Regions from separate parts of the Allobosea sp. GW821-FHT12C12 genome, predicted to be linked through region 2. Evidence: predicted binding sites of a transcription regulator. Region 2 holds the regulator's gene; the other holds the start of a gene.
What was found. The regulator HrcA, encoded in region 2, represses chaperone genes, less so after heat shock. The targets are predictions, from matches to a motif close to GTTAGCACTCNCNNNNNGNGAGTGCTAAC.

Region 1: a site for HrcA is predicted at 2,114-2,142, ahead of groES (co-chaperone GroES). Genes of this name have one in related genera too.

Annotation. Positions count from the first base shown of each region.
Region 1 covers NZ_JBXAQP010000004.1:191,191-195,274, forward strand. Annotated here, with positions in the region: gene AC1RRW_RS07615 (GNAT family N-acetyltransferase) at 1-104, shown strand, start outside; gene AC1RRW_RS07620 (DMT family transporter) at 101-943, shown strand; gene AC1RRW_RS07625 (PaaI family thioesterase) at 946-1,425, opposite strand; gene AC1RRW_RS07630 (MarR family winged helix-turn-helix transcriptional regulator) at 1,515-1,982, opposite strand; gene groES (co-chaperone GroES) at 2,211-2,498, shown strand; gene groL (chaperonin GroEL) at 2,545-4,084, shown strand, end outside.
Region 2 covers NZ_JBXAQP010000016.1:51,802-55,885, forward strand. Annotated here, with positions in the region: gene rdgB (RdgB/HAM1 family non-canonical purine NTP pyrophosphatase) at 1-547, opposite strand, end outside; gene rph (ribonuclease PH) at 549-1,265, opposite strand; gene hrcA (heat-inducible transcriptional repressor HrcA) at 1,441-2,529, shown strand; gene AC1RRW_RS19340 (hypothetical protein) at 2,533-3,969, opposite strand.

The DNA of each region.
Region 1 (4,084 bases), on a different contig from region 2:
AAAAGCTCGGCTTCGTGCGCTGGCCGGGCGAGCGCTATCTCGCCGACGTCTCGGCGACCTGGGAATACCACTTCCGCAAACCTCTCGCCGGCCCCGCGCCATGAATCCGACGACGGCGCTGCGCGCCATGCTCGGCATCGCGCTACTGACCGCGATGGACGCGGTCATCAAAGGGCAGATGCGCGAGCATCCCTTCATCGTGGCGGTGTTCATGCGCTTCGCCATGGGCGGGCTCTGCTCGCTCGCCGTGCTGGCGCTGGTGCGCCCGGCCTTCCCGACGCGCGCGAGCCTGATCGGCAACGCCATCCGCGTGCCGGTGGTCGTGGTCACGGCCGGCAGCTTCTTCTATTCGATCTCGGTGCTGCCGCTGGCGGAAGCGCTGACGCTCTCGTTTCTCGCGCCGGTCTTCGTCGCCCTGCTCGGCGGCCTGCTGCTGAAGGAAAAGCTCGACAGCCGCATCTTCACCGCGCTCGGCTTCGGCGTCGTCGGCATGCTGGTGATGGTCTGGCCGCGGCTGCAGGGGAACATGCCGAGCGCCGAGCTCGGCGTCGCGGCCGCGCTGTTCTCGGCCGTGGCCTACGCCTTCAACCTCGTCCTGCTGCGCCGCATCGCGCTGAAGGAGCATCCCGCCGTCATCGTGGTCTTCCAGAACTGCGGGCCGGCCCTGTGCCTCGCCGTTCCGGCGGCGCTCGCCTTCGTGCCGATGACGCTGGCCGATCTCGCCGCTTACGCGCTCGCCGGCGCGCTCGCCGTCGGCGGGCACCTGTCGCTGACCTCGGCCTTCGCCCGGGCCGAGGCCTCGCGGCTGGCGCCGATCGAATACACGGCGCTGATCTGGGCGAGCCTGCTCGGCTACCTGATGTTCGGCGAGATACCGCTGATCACGACCTATGCCGGGGCGCTGCTGATCGTGGCGGGGGCGGTCGCGGTGAGCCGGCGATAGGTTCAGCTTTTCGCCTTCGCCGAGAAGACAAGGCAGGTTTCCGCGCCATGCGCGAGCAGCCTGCCGCGCTCGTCGACCAGCCGCCCCTCGGTGGTGATAACCGTCCCGCCGCGATGGATCAGCCTGCCCTCGCAGCGCACCGGCCCGCTCTCGGGCATCACCGCGCGGACATAGTTCAGCTTCATCTCCAGCGTGGTGTAGCCCTCGCCCGCCTTCAACGTCGAATGCGCCGCGCAGGCCATGGCGGAATCGAGGATCGTCGCGGTCCAGCCGCCATGGATCGTGCCGAGCGGGTTGAAGAAGCGGGCCGAGGGCCTGCCGGTGAAGACGACGCGGCCTTCCTCGACCTCGGCCAATTCAAAGTCCATCTCGGCCGCGAAGGGCGCGCCGGGATGGCGGCCTTCCAGCATGCCGCGCAGGAAGGCGACGCCGCCCCCCGCCAGCAGAACCTCGCGTGAGACGACCCCGATTTGCCGCGCCATGTCTGCTCCATCCATGTCCGCTCATCTATTGTGTAGATACACTATAGGCAGCGGACGCCGGGCGGGTCAAGCCGCTCTCGATCACGTCGTCAGGCCGGCTGGCGCGCGATCCGGCGCAGCGCCTTCAGTCCTTCGCGGGTCTCGCCCCAGCGCGTTTCGCCGAGCCCGCTCTCGATCCGGTCCTGCGCCGCCCGCCAATACGGGATCGCGGCCTCGATCGCCGCCCTGCCCTGGTCGGTGACGGCATAGATCGAGGCGCGGCCCTTGCAGATCACGGGTTCCACCAGCCCTTCCGCCGCCAGAAGCTGGAGATTGCGGGTGAGCGAGGTCCGCTCCAGCGCGAAGCGTTCGGCCAGCTCCGTGACCGACTTCCACTGCCCGGTGCTCAGCGCCGAGAGCAGCACGAACTGGGTGATCTTGAGCCCGCTCGGGCGCATCGCCTCGTCATAGGCCCGCGTCACGGCGCGCGCCGTCATGCGCACGTGCAGCGCGACGCAGGAGCGGGCGATGTCGTCGAGCCTGGGATCAGGACGAGGGTGGGAAGAAGGCGTCGTCATCCCGCCATGCTAGCGTGTTCGTATCGGATTTGGCAGCGGACCGTTCCGGCCCTGGTGTCGCGCGCGGAATTCACCTTCCGCCGCATGCTTCCTTGACTCGGGCGAGGCCCGCGCCTATCTCCGCGCCATCCCTTAGCACTCTCCTTGCGTGACTGCTAACGGATGCCCCGTCGCGGGCGCCGTTCGGGCGGCCCGCAGCAAAATTCGATTCGAGAGGAAGACAGAACCATGAAGTTCCGTCCTTTGCATGACCGCGTCGTGGTCCGTCGCCTGGATGGCGAGGAGAAGACCAAGGGTGGCATCATCATCCCCGACACCGCCAAGGAAAAGCCCCAGGAGGGCGAGGTCATCGCCGTCGGCCCGGGCGGCCGCGACGAGGCCGGCAAGCTGACCCCGCTCGACGTCAAGAAGGGCGACCGCGTCCTCTTCGGCAAGTGGTCGGGCACCGAGGTCAAGATCGATGGCCAGGACCTCCTGATCATGAAGGAATCCGACATCATGGGCGTGATCGGCTGACCGGCCTGCGACCGCCTTTCCCCAAATTCCACAAGGAGTTGCTCTCATGGCAGCCAAAGACGTCAAGTTCTCCACCGATGCCCGCGACCGGATGCTGCGCGGCGTCGAAATCCTCAACAACGCCGTCAAGGTGACGCTCGGTCCCAAGGGCCGCAACGTCGTGATCGACAAGTCGTTCGGCGCGCCGCGCATCACCAAGGACGGCGTCACCGTCGCCAAGGAGATCGAGCTCTCCGACAAGTTCGAGAACATGGGCGCGCAGATGGTGCGCGAAGTCGCCTCGAAGCAGAACGACGCCGCCGGCGACGGCACCACGACCGCGACCGTTCTCGCCGCCGCCATCATGCGCGAAGGCCTGAAGTCGGTGGCCGCCGGCATGAACCCGATGGATCTGAAGCGCGGCATCGACCTCGCGGTCGATGCGATCGTCTCCGACCTGAAGAAGAACTCCAAGAAGGTCACGACCAACGCGGAAGTCGCGCAGGTCGGCACCATCTCGGCGAACGGCGACGAGTCGGTCGGCAAGATGATCGCGACCGCCATGCAGAAGGTCGGCAACGAGGGCGTCATCACCGTCGAGGAGGCCAAGACCGCCGAGACCGAACTCGACGTCGTCGAGGGCATGCAGTTCGACCGCGGCTATCTCTCGCCCTACTTCATCACCAATGCCGAGAAGATGGTCGCCGAGCTGGAAGACCCCTACATCCTCGTCTTCGAGAAGAAGCTCTCCTCGCTCCAGGCGATGCTGCCGATCCTCGAGGCCGTCGTGCAGACCGGCAAGCCGCTGCTCATCATCGCCGAGGACGTCGAGGGCGAGGCCCTGGCCACGCTCGTCGTCAACAAGCTCCGCGGCGGCCTGAAGGTCGCGGCCGTCAAGGCGCCGGGCTTCGGCGACCGCCGCAAGGCCATGCTCGAGGACATCTCGATCCTGACCGCCGGCCAGATGATCTCGGAAGACCTCGGCATCAAGCTCGAGACCGTGACGCTCGCCATGCTCGGCCGCGCCAAGAAGGTGCGCATCGAGAAGGAGAACACCACGATCATCGACGGCGCCGGCAAGAAGAAGGACATCGAGGGCCGCGTCGCGCAGATCAAGGCGCAGATCGAGGAGACCACCTCGGACTACGACCGCGAGAAGCTCCAGGAGCGCCTGGCCAAGCTCGCCGGCGGCGTCGCCGTCATCCGCGTCGGCGGCGCGACCGAGGTCGAGGTCAAGGAGAAGAAGGACCGCGTCGACGACGCCCTCAACGCGACCCGCGCGGCTGTCGAGGAAGGCGTCCTGCCGGGCGGCGGCGTCGCCCTCCTGCGCGCGCTCTCGACCGTCAAGTCGATCAAGACCCAGAACGACGACCAGAAGACCGGCGTCGAGATCGTCCGCAAGGCGATCATGGCCCCGGCCAGGCAGATCGTCGACAACGCCGGCGACGACGGCGCGGTCGTGGTCGGCAAGCTGCTCGAGTCGAAGGAATACGCCTACGGCTACAACGCCCAGACCGGCGTGTATGGCGACCTGGTCAAGGCCGGCATCATCGATCCGACCAAGGTCGTGCGCACGGCGATCCAGGACGCGGCTTCGATCGCCGGCC
Region 2 (4,084 bases):
TGGTCGACATCTCGGCGAAGGTCTCGGCGTAGCCATCGGGCTGGAAGATCGGGTTGTAGCCGAAGCCGCCCGTGCCGCGCGGCGCGTCGACGATCGCGCCGAAGACGCGGCCCTCGAACAGCTCCTGATGCCCGTCCGGCCAGGCGATCGCCAGAGCCGAGGTGAAATGCGCCCGCCGCTGCTCGGGCGCGGTCGCGCCGCGCCTGGCGAGTTCGGCCAGCACGCGCGCCATCGCCGGCTTGAAATCCTTGCCCGGCCCCGCCCAGTTCGCCGAGAACAGCCCCGGCGCGCCGTCGAGAGCATCGACGCAGAGCCCGGAATCGTCCGAGAGCGCCGGCAGCCCGGACGCCTTGCAGGCCGCAACCGCCTTGATCGCGGCGTTCTCGGAGAACATGTAGCCGTCCTCCTCGGGCTCGGGCAGGCCGAGTTCGCCGGCCGAGGCGAGCTCGATCCCATAGGGCGCCATCAGCTCGCGCATCTCGACGAGCTTGCCCTTGTTGTGGGTCGCGAGCACGACTTTTCCGGTGAGGAGGCGGCGACCGCTCATCTCACGACACCGCGGCCTTCTGCAGCGCGACCAGATTGCCGACCCCGTCCCTGGCGAGCTTCAGCAGCGCCAGAAGCTCCTCCTCCGAGAACGGCGCGCCCTCGGCCGTGCCCTGGACCTCGACGAGGCCGCCCGAGCCGGTGATGACGAAATTGGCGTCGGTCTGCGCGCCGGAATCCTCGATATAGTCGAGGTCGAGCACCGGGTTGCCGGCGACGATGCCGCAGGAGATCGCCGCGACATGATCCTTGAGCGGGTTCGCGCCCTTCAGCATGCCGCGCCCCTCCATCCATTTCAGCGCGTCGTGCAGCGCGACCCAGGCCCCGGTGATCGAGGCCGTGCGCGTGCCGCCATCGGCCTGGATCACGTCGCAATCGACGACGATCTGGCGCTCGCCGATCGCGGTCAGGTCGACCACGGCGCGAAGCGAGCGTCCGACGAGCCGCTGGATCTCCTGCGTGCGGCCGGACGGCTTGCCGGAGGTGACCTCGCGGCGCGTGCGCTCATGCGTGGCGCGCGGCAGCATCGAATATTCGGCCGTGACCCAGCCCTTGCCGCTGCCGCGCAGCCAGGGCGGTCCCTTCTCCTCGACGGTCGCGGCGCAGAGCACCCTGGTCTCGCCGAACGTCACCATGCAGGAGCCCTCGGCATAGCGCACGACGCCGCGTTCGAGCGTGACCTTGCGCATCTCGTCGGCGGCGCGTTTGGAGGGTCGCATGGGGAAATCCTGATTTTCGAGGTCGGCGGCTTGTAGGCGGTCGGGCTCGACGGAGCAAGGAAAGGCTCTTTCTCTCCCCCGAGGGGGAGGGCGTGTAGCCACATCTCGTTTTCGCTTGATCCCCCCATGGCCCGAGCCGAGAATGCCCAAATGGTCAACCCGATCTCCGCCTGACATGAGCGCCCACACCCCGATGCGGCCGGAATCCCCCGGCGGGCTGATCGAGACCGATCTGCGCTCGCGCGAGATCTTCCGCCAGATCATCGACGGCTATCTCGCCACCGGCGAGCCCGTCGGCTCGCGCAACATCGCCCGCCTGCTGCCGATGTCGCTCTCGCCCGCGACCGTGCGCAACGTCATGACCGATCTGGAACTGGCGGGGCTGATCTATGCGCCGCACACCTCCGCCGGCCGCCTGCCGACCGAGCGGGGCCTGCGCTTCTTCGTCGATGCGATGATGGAGGTCGGCAACCTGACCTCCGACGAGCGCACCCGCATCGAGGCGCAGATGAAGGCCGCCGCGACCGGGCGCACGCTCGACGGCACGCTGACTGAAGCCTCGGCGCTGCTGTCGGGCCTCTCGCGCGGGGCCGGCGTCGTCGTCACCACCAAGGCCAATGCCCGGCTCAAGCATATCGAGTTCGTCAGGCTCGACCCGGCCCGCGCGCTCGTCGTGCTCGTCGCCGATGACGGCACGATCGAGAACCGGCTGCTCGCGCTGCCGCCCGGACTGCCGGCCTCGGCGCTGACGGAGGCCGCGAACTTCCTCAACGCCCGCGTCATGGGCAAGACTCTCGGCGATTTGCGCCGCGAGATCGCCGAGCACCGCGCGCAGATGGAAAGCGAACTCGACGCGCTGACGGCGCGCCTCGTCGAAAGCGGCATCGCCACCTCGTCCGGGCCGTCGAGCGACCGCCATCTGATCGTGCGCGGACAGGCCAATCTGCTGGAGGATTTGCGGGCGCAGGAGGATCTGGAGCGCATCCGGCTCCTGTTCGGCGATCTCGAAACCCAGACCGACGTCATCGACCTGCTCGCCCGCGCCGAGGCCGGCGACGGCGTGCGGATCTTCATCGGCTCGGAGAACAAGCTGTTCTCGATGTCGGGCTCCTCGATGGTCGCGGCGCCCTTCCGCGACGCCGAGCAGCGCATCGTCGGCGTCGTCGGCATCATCGGCCCGACGCGGCTGAACTATGCCCGCATCGTGCCGATGGTCGACTACACGGCGAAAGTGGTCGGACGGCTGCTGGATGGCGGGCGGTGAGGCTCAGAATTCGCTCGACAACGCGAGCCACGCTTTCTCGCGGTTGCCAAGTTCCTGAGCTTTCGAAGCAAAGGCTTCGCGTTCGCGTCTGAGAACATCGGCGCTTCGCGATGGCCTGATCGAGGCGGCATTGCCGGCGATCCCGCCGTAGTAGGAACGCCCCGAATCCGGTCGCCCGACGGAGGCGAATTCTTGCGCGAGCGCCATCTGAGCTCCGAAGAGATCGTTGCTCTTGCCGGTAATGTAGTTGAAGATCCGCATCCGTTTGCCCCGGACGAGATACTGGCGAAAAATCAGCTCTTGCATCGGCGGGTCGTAGAGGCGGCTGGTATCGAGATCGAGCTTCGCCACCGCCTCCGCCAGCGTCCCGGGAATCACTTGATACTTTCCGGTCGCGAAGATGCGGTCGGGATTGCCCTTTCTTTGCCGTTTCATCACCTCCGCCAGCGTCATCGTCTCGAAGGGCAGGCTCTTGCCCTGCGAATCGCCTGCCCGGCCGCGGTTGAAGGCACGATAGGCGGCTTCGCCGGAGCCGCCCTCGCCGCCACCGATCAGGCGCCCGAGAAGCCCGCCGCCGCGGCCTGCGGCGTCGCCCAGGCCTTCGGTCGTTCCGACCTTGGCGTCCAAGGGCGCCTCCGGCTTTACCGGCGGCAGCAACTGCGGAGCGTGCGTGGCGATGAGCCGGAAGGCGTCATCCATCCGCTGACCTAATGCAGCAGCGGTCTGGATCAGGAACTCCCTTACTGTCGCGGGCGCCTGTGCGGTGCCGAAAAATTCCGAGCGCGCCGCATAGAGGGCGGGGAACACCGCAGCGGGGAGCAGGACGGCGAGCGCCTTCTCGACCGATTGATCCGCGACCTGCGTGTCGAGGCCTCCATCCTTCGTGATCTGAGCCGACAGCTTGGCCAGCAACAGCGCGGCTTCGGCGCTATCGAACAGATAGGCGTGGAAGAGGTCGAGATAGCTTGGCACGTAGTCGTCGTCGCCGGTCTGTTTGGCGGCGAGCCTGGCGGCATCGTGATGCATGCGGTAGCTCGCCGCCCAAATCTGCTGGATTGGACTGTCCCAGCCATCGGGCGAGAACTGACGCGATTTGCCGCTTTCATGAAGGAACGCCTTCCATTCGTCACGGCTGACGCGGAAGGGCCCGAAGCCATCGGGCCCGCTGGCGCGCGGGTCCGAGTTGGAAAGCCCCGTAGCGATCAATCCACGCGCGAGCACGAAATCGGCGGTCACGAAGAACGGGGCGGTTTCAGGCTCCTCATTCAGATCGTTCTCGGCTTTCATCGCCTCCAGCACCAGAGACCGGATGTCGATATCCGGGCGCTTGAAGTCGTTCAGCAACCGCCTTTCGATCCAGCCCATCTCTTCGCGCGGGTTGGCGACGAACACAAAGCCGTTCGACTCTTCGGCGACGTCGATTTCCTCGAAGGTCGACAACGACACCGTCATCACCTCCGAACCGAGAGACAACGACGCCACGACCGGAGAGTTGGTGGTTGGCTTCCGGAACAGATTAGCGAGCCCGATTGTCCTGTGTATCATGGCGGCGTGT